DNA from 2 places in the Halalkalibacter sp. HAAS-P014 genome. Region 1 is predicted to be linked to the other one. Evidence: a T-box and tRNA genes for the amino acid it is inferred to sense, from the RefSeq annotation. Region 1 holds a T-box; the other holds one or more tRNA genes.
The links. The T-box of region 1 lies ahead of ileS (isoleucine--tRNA ligase). A T-box ahead of a tRNA ligase gene usually reads a tRNA of that ligase, here a tRNA-Ile.
Positions count from the first base shown of each region.

Region 2: it encodes a tRNA-Ile, which carries the amino acid that the T-box ahead of ileS (isoleucine--tRNA ligase) is inferred to sense. The anticodon was not compared.

Region 1 covers NZ_JBWQTV010000003.1:187,336-191,295, reverse strand. The annotation lists gene ileS (isoleucine--tRNA ligase) at 1-1,852, opposite strand, end outside; T-box leader at 1,925-2,139, opposite strand; gene AC1FXZ_RS03545 (DivIVA domain-containing protein) at 2,210-2,698, opposite strand; gene AC1FXZ_RS03540 (YlmH family RNA-binding protein) at 2,798-3,496, opposite strand; gene AC1FXZ_RS03535 (YggT family protein) at 3,594-3,851, opposite strand; gene AC1FXZ_RS03530 (cell division protein SepF) at 3,874-3,960, opposite strand, start outside.
Region 2 covers NZ_JBWQTV010000011.1:162,800-166,759, reverse strand. The annotation lists gene AC1FXZ_RS09455 (flavin-containing monooxygenase) at 1-1,488, shown strand, start outside; tRNA gene AC1FXZ_RS09450 (tRNA-Ile) at 1,812-1,888, shown strand; tRNA gene AC1FXZ_RS09445 (tRNA-Val) at 1,896-1,971, shown strand; tRNA gene AC1FXZ_RS09440 (tRNA-Ser) at 1,999-2,089, shown strand; tRNA gene AC1FXZ_RS09435 (tRNA-Glu) at 2,110-2,184, shown strand; RNA gene ffs (signal recognition particle sRNA large type) at 2,220-2,484, shown strand; tRNA gene AC1FXZ_RS09425 (tRNA-Ala) at 2,497-2,572, shown strand; tRNA gene AC1FXZ_RS09420 (tRNA-Leu) at 2,585-2,669, shown strand; tRNA gene AC1FXZ_RS09415 (tRNA-Arg) at 2,674-2,750, shown strand; gene AC1FXZ_RS09410 (YjcZ family sporulation protein) at 3,223-3,315, shown strand; gene yppF (YppF family protein) at 3,602-3,823, shown strand.

The DNA.
Region 1 (3,960 bases):
GTAAAATATCCGCACCTAATTGTTTCATAACATCATTTGGAATTACCACATTTCCAATTGATTTACTCATTTTTCGGCCTTCACCGTCTAGAGCAAAACCATGACTTAGCACTCCTTTATAAGGAGCTTTTCCCGTTATAGCTACACTTGTAGAAAGTGATGAGTTAAACCATCCACGATACTGGTCTGAGCCTTCTAGGTAAAGATCAGCAGGACGTTTTAAATCATCTCGTTCTTCCAATACCGCTTGATGAGAAGAGCCTGAATCAAACCAAACATCCATAATATCCATCTCACGAGTGAAAGTTCCATTTGGGCTATGTTCAGATGTGAACCCTTCTGGTAATAGTTGTTTTGTTTCCCATTCAAACCAAACATTCGAACCGTGCTCACGGAACAAATTAGAAATATGTTCAATCGTCTCATCTGTAATAATCGGTTCACCATTCTCACCATAAAACACTGGAATCGGAACGCCCCATGCACGTTGACGAGAAATACACCAATCTCCACGATCACGAACCATATTAAATAAGCGCGTTTCTCCCCATTTTGGCAACCAGTCAACTTCTTCAATTGCTGTTAATAAATCAGCTCGGAAATTCTCAATAGAAGCAAACCATTGAGCTGTTGCGCGGTAAATTACCGGCTTTTTTGTTCTCCAGTCATGAGCATATGAATGAGTAATAAATGTTAACTTAAGCAGTGCACCTACTTCATCTAACTTCTCTGTTATTGGCTTGTTTGCCTCATCATAGAACAGACCTTCAAATCCAGGAGCTTCCTCTGTCATATTCCCTTTATCATCAACCGGACATAATACATCAAGGCCATATTTTTGACCTACAATAAAGTCTTCTTCCCCGTGTCCTGGAGCTGTATGTACACAACCTGTACCAGCATCGAGTGTTACATGATCACCACAAATAACTAAAGATTCCCGTCCGTATATAGGGTGCTCTGCTTTTACATATTCAAGATCGGTACCTTTTACCGTTTTCACAACTTCTGGGCTTTCCCATTCGAATTCCTTTTGAAGAGACTCCAAAAGCCCTGCAGCCACAACATATTTTTGATCGTTAACAGAAACAACATTATAATCAAGTTCGGGATGTACAGCAATTGCTAAGTTTGCCGGGATCGTCCAAGGTGTTGTTGTCCATATTACAAATTTCTCATCACCTGTAAGAACACTCTTACCATCTTTTACGTTAAAAGCAACATAAATAGATGGCGAACGTTTATCTTTGTATTCAATCTCAGCTTCCGCAAGTGCAGATTCTGATGAAGGAGACCAATAGACAGGCTTTTTGCCTTTATAGATATGACCTTTCTTGGCCATTTCACCAAATACTTTTATTTGCTGCGCTTCATACGCCTTATCCAAAGTAATATACGGATTCCACCAATCCCCACGAACCCCTAAACGAATGAACTGTTCTCGCTGACGTTCTATTTGCTTTCTTGCATACTCTTCGCAAAGTTTACGAAACTCAGCTACACTCATTTTTTTGCGATTGACTTTCCCATTTTTCGTTAGGGCTGTTTCAATTGGCAAGCCATGAGTATCCCAGCCAGGAACATATGGTGCATGAAATCCAGCCATTGACTTATAACGAACGATAAAGTCCTTAAGAATCTTGTTCAAGGCATGTCCCATATGAATATCACCATTTGCATACGGGGGACCATCATGCAATACGAATAAAGGACGACCTTGAGTTCGTTCTTGCACTTTTTTATAAATATCCATTTCATTCCATTTTTCTTGTCTTTCTGGCTCTCGATTTGGTAAATTTCCTCGCATAGGGAACTTTGTTTTTGGCATTAATAATGTGTCTTTGTACTCCATTCTTTCTTTCCTCCTATTTACTTGTTAGAAGGTGGAAATAGCTTTGCTCCACAAAAAAACTTCTCATCCCCAAAAAGGGACGAGAAGTTTACCCGTGGTACCACCCTGCTAGAAAGCCTTCACTTTCCACTCGATATTCGTAACGGGAATAACTCGTTGCAGCCTACTGTTTTATTTCAGTGCAAAACTAAAGGGTGATTTTCCAATGTAACCGTGTTTAGGCTTGCACCATCCCTAAATCGCTAGTCACGTTTCCACACTGTACTCGTCCCTATCATCGTCTTTATCAACATTCATTTAATGATTATCATTATATGATAGCCATTTAATAAGTGCAAGGTTATGAAGAAAAAACTTCTAAACGCGCTCTTCAGCTACATCATCCTCTTCTGTTACTTCATCCCAATCATCTGATTGTAGCATCTCTAATTGAGCTTCAATTAACATTTTAAAACGCATCTTATAAACAGAAGCCTGTTTTTTTAATTCTTCCATATCCATCATAACTTTTCTAGACTTTGCAAGTGCATCGTTAATAATTCGATCAGCATTTTTCTCAGCTTCTTTGACAATAAGCTGCGCTTCTTTTTGTGCATTTCTTCTTACTTCTTCAGCTGCTTCTTGAGCAACTAAGATCGACTTATTTAACGTTTCTTCGATATTATTAAAATGATCTAACTTTTCATCTAGATTGGTAACACGTTCGAATAACTCCTTCTTCTCACGTAAAACAGCCTCATAATCCTTAATAACTTGATCTAAAAATTCATTAACTTCATCTTCATCATATCCACGAAACCCTCTTGTAAATTCTTTATTGTGAATGTCTAAAGGGGTTAAAGGCATATAAGCCACCTCCATGTTGTTTGAGTGATCAGCAATACTCCTATAATAACCAGTATTTCGACACGAATTTCTGTAATCCTGCAACGATTTCAATTTTCCCTATTTCTTTCGCCCAAAACGTAAACGATACTTTGCCTTTTTCGTTAGTCCATCTATTTCTGTGATACGCGCCCTTCCAAATCCTCTAACCGAAATGTTATCGCCTTCTTCTAGAATAAAATCGACACGATCAACTGTTTTCCAATTAACTTTAACGAGTCCCTTATCAATGTACGGCGAAACTTTCGTTCTCGAAAGTCTAAATATTTGAGCTAACACCACATCTAGTCTCATAGACGATACTGTAGCCATAGATTCTTCCCATTCGTCTTTAGGTATAATGTGCTCACATAACGGAATTCGATTCAAACGCACAGATGCTTTTCCAATTGTTTGAATATTCATCTCAAGATAATCAGCAATTTCAGTTGCTACAATCATCTGTGCAACACCATCTTCACTTAGTGAAATATCGCCAAATTTTTCACGTTTCACTCCTACATTCATAGCAGACCCTAATATATCTCTATGTTCTAATTTAATGAATTTAACCGGATAGTCAATTGAAAATAATGTAAGGTTAAAATCAGCAATAGTGGTTTCTAGATAAGAAGGCGTCAAGCGCATACGGCGACGTTCAGCATAAGGAGAGCCCCCCGCAAACGAGAGGCTCACTTCATCATCATATCCTATAATTGTTCGTACAATTTCTTGCTGTCTCGGGTCAAGGAAATCACTTAAACGATCAATATGCCTCAATTTTGCGTCATCTAGCCATTCGAGTACCTGGTCAACAAAAGGGCGCTCTTCTTCACGATAGTGTTGATAAATACTAATTTATGCTCACCCCTATCTGTTAAATCCCAAATAGCGCAAGGACTCCACCACTTGCTAGACGTAACACAATTATAGCCACGATTGGTGATAAATCAATCATACCAAGTGGAGGTACAAATTTTCTAAATGGTTCTAAGTAAGGTTCTACAATTCGTCCTAAAAATTGGCCAATTGAAGACTCCCTGGCATTCGGAAACCACGACATTAAAATATATCCAATAATAAAGAAAGAATAAATATACATAGCTTGATAAAGTAACATACCAATTGCTTGCAAAGTGTTCACCACCTTCTACTAACTAAAAATGCTCTTGCATCATTTCTGTAATCGTTCCTGAGACATCAACGTTATCTGGTGTACAAAGAAAAATATTGGTACCGACCTT
Region 2 (3,960 bases), on a different contig from region 1:
TGGAATCGCTACCCAGGCGCTCGCTGCGACTCTGAGAGTATCTATTATAACTACACTTTTTCGGAGGAGCTTTACAAGGAATGGACATGGTCTTCTCGTTATCCGGCACAACCTGAAATTCTTCGTTATTTAAACTTTGTAGCTGATAAATTTGACTTGAGACGTGATATTCAGTTTGAGACGCGTATTACATCTGCCCGTTATGATGAAGAAAGAAATAGGTGGTATATCCAAACAGATGATGGAGTTTCTTTGTCAGCTAAGTACTTTATAACAGGAGTAGGCTGCCTTTCTACTTCTAATATTCCTAATTTTAAAGGTTTAGATAACTTTAAAGGGGAATGGTACCATACCGGGCGTTGGCCGAAAGAAGGTGTAGATTTCAAAGGGAAGCGTGTTGGGGTTATCGGAACCGGATCAACAGCTGTTCAAGCGATTCCAGTCATTGCTGAAGAAGCTGGACATCTTTCAGTTTTTCAAAGAACTCCACAATATACGGTTCCAGCACGAAATCACCTATACGATCCTGAATATATACAAAGAGCAAAAGAGAATTTCCAAGAAATTAAAGAAACCATTCGTAAGTCAACAGGTGGACTTCCGACAAAGCAGCCAAAGCCTTCTGCGATAGAAGACTCTGCAAAAGAGCGTGAGAAGGTTTATGAGACTGCTTGGCAACACGGGGGGTCTGGATTTTTCACAGAAACGTATCAAGATATAACGATTAATGAAAAATCAAATGAAACTGCTGCTGAATTCATTCGGGCTAAAATTAAAGAAACTGTTCATGACCCTAAACTTGCTGAAAAACTGTTACCTACTTACTATTATGGTACGAAAAGGCCAATTTTAGATACAAATTACTATGAAACTTTTAACCGCGAAAATGTATCATTGATTGATGTAAAGAATGCGCCGATTGTGGAAATTACAGAAAAAGGGATCCGAACGGAGGAAGCTGAATACGAACTAGATGTTATTGTGTTTGCGACAGGCTATGATGCGATGACAGGAACATTATTTAAAATGGACATTCGAGGCAGGGATGGGATTACGCTTAAGGAAAAATGGGAAAACGGAGCCGCAACAAGAACATACCTTGGTATTACAACAGCTGGATTTCCAAACATGTTTATGATTACTGGCCCTGAAAGTCCTTCTGTTCTAAGTAACATGCCTGTATCAATAGAGCAGCATGTAGAATGGATTTCTGATTGTATAGAATACCTTAGAAAAGAAGATATCGGGACAATTGAGGCAAAAGTTGAGGCAGAAGAGGCATGGAGTAAGCACTGTAGAGAGGTTGCTGAAGCAACACTGTTTACTAAAACAGACTCCTGGTACACCGGACAAAATATCCCTGGTAAGGCACGCAGGTTTTTAATCTACCTTGGAGGAGTTGGAGCTTACCGCGAAAAATGTAGTGAAGTTGCAGCTAGGGGGTATGAAGGATTCTCGTTAGTAAATAAATCTAATACAGTGAAGTAAGGTAATATTATGTGAACTAACCAAGTTTTCTTGGTTGGTTTTCTTTATTAATCTACTTCTAAAAGTTACTTAGAATAGAGTAAGCTTATTGTGGTAGTACTTTAGAGATCTATTTTCTATTTAAATTGACCTTTCTTTAATTATTTTCAAAAAAAGGTTGCTAATGCGTTTTTATTATATTAATATGTTTTGTGTCGGCTTTTAAATTTGAAAAAAAGTTCTAATGATTGATTTAATTGCTGAAAAGTACTTGCGTGGAATTTTGTTTTATGCTAAGATTAATTTTGTCGTCGCAATAGACTTTTCAAATGCATTTCTAGAGAGGACCCTTAGCTCAGTTGGTCAGAGCACTCGGCTCATAACCGATTGGTCGTAGGTTCGAGTCCTACAGGGTCCACCATTCAAATGGAGGATTAGCTCAGCTGGGAGAGCACCTGCCTTACAAGCAGGGGGTCGGCGGTTCGATCCCGTCATCCTCCACCAGTTATTATTGCTTTTTGGCAAAAATGTGGAGAAGTACTCAAGTGGCTGAAGAGGCGCCCCTGCTAAGGGTGTAGGTCGGGCAACCGGCGCGAGGGTTCAAATCCCTCCTTCTCCGCCATTAATCTTTTCGGTTTTTATGGCCCGTTGGTCAAGCGGTTAAGACACCGCCCTTTCACGGCGGTAACACGGGTTCGAATCCCGTACGGGTCACCAACTTTTTAAAACATAAGGTATAACAACTATACATACCGTGCTAGATGGGGAGATGGCGGTGCCCTGTAATCTGCAATCCGCCTTAGCAGAGTTGAATTCCATCCAGCGGTTCGTTACATGTAAGGTTTGCCTTATGCAAGCGGTGTTGACAATTGGGGTCTACGCAACAGAAGCCTATGAACTTGGTCAGGTCCGGAAGGGAGCAGCCATAAGTAGATTATTCTGTGTGCCGTAGGTAACCCTGATCGAGCTGGCTGCATAAGTAACGCTTATGTGTGCGAATCAATGGTTGGTGCACGGTTATAATTTCTTGGGGCCTTAGCTCAGCTGGGAGAGCGCCTGCCTTGCACGCAGGAGGTCAGCGGTTCGATCCCGCTAGGCTCCACCATTACAATTGATTGCGGGTGTGGCGGAATTGGCAGACGCGCTAGACTTAGGATCTAGTGTCTTATGACGTGGGGGTTCGACTCCCTTCACCCGCACCATTTTGCGCTCTTAGCTCAGCAGGATAGAGCAACGGCCTTCTAAGCCGTCGGTCAGAGGTTCGAATCCTCTAGGGCGCGCCATTATGCAATTATACATAAATACTTTTGAAAAGGTCAGCAAAAATTGGCCTTTTTTGTTTTGTCGTAATAAGGTGTACTTATTACTAGGGTAGTGAGTGGAAGTAGACGCAAACTCGGAGTAGATCGGAAGGGACCGGAAAACAGAACCGGAAGAACGAATTGAGCATCAATTTTAATTCGAATTGCGATCGTCATTCAATCAATGGGTGTTCAACTTCGAGAGGTAGTAATAAGGTTGAAGAGTGATTAGTGATTTTAAAAAAGAGCTTACCTGAATTTTTCGGGTGAGCTCTTTTTGGACTTGTTGATTGAAAACTCGAGTAATGATAATACATTGCTAATTTATTTCAATTCTAAATGCGAAAATTCCACGCTTTTAGTAGTTGACCTAACTATGCAAAAAATAACCCTGCAACATACATTGATAATGCGAGGGTGATACTCGCAAAAAGTGATGAAAGGAGGGCTTGGAATGTCTCACGGTTATAAACCAGCTACAGGTTTCGCGTTAATCGTAGTGCTGTTTATTCTATTAGTTATCGTTGGTACAGCGTATGTTTACTAGTAAGATGGAATAGTGCACGCCACTTCCAGGTAAGAGTCGATCATCTCCATTAGAAAGTAAAAGGCAAAGTCATTATATGGCTTTTGCCTTTTAAATTGTCATTGTCTTATGTTCACTTTTGGTTGCCCAAACAAAGCTTGTATTAGCAATTTAAAATTTGTAGCTATATGTATAAATCTGTCGCAAGTTTGAATTTTCAAAAATTAATAAATAAAGCAACTCCTGTGTTATACTCCTTATGTAAGCGCATACACATCAAAAACCTTGGGGAAATGAGTGAGTTGCTATGAAAGTAGAAGATCTAATTAATCGTTTTGTACTAGTTGAAAAGCGTGAGCCGTTCGATGAAAATGAATTATTAGACCATATTCAAAAAAGTTATATTTTCGGGCAATTATCTTTAGTGGAATACAAAAACCTATTTTGTGAACTTGACAAACGTGGAGCCAAAAAACCAGACTCGCTGTATTTTAAAACAGAGTTTTTATATTTTGATGAGGTAAATTAAAGCTAATTATTACTCAGGGGGAGCGATGCTTCGCCTTTTTTGTTTCTGAAATTATTTGTAATATGAAGAGGCAGAGCTTCGCCACAGGCTCTGCCTTTTAATATCTCTATAATCCCCTTAGCATAGTTGCTAAAGTT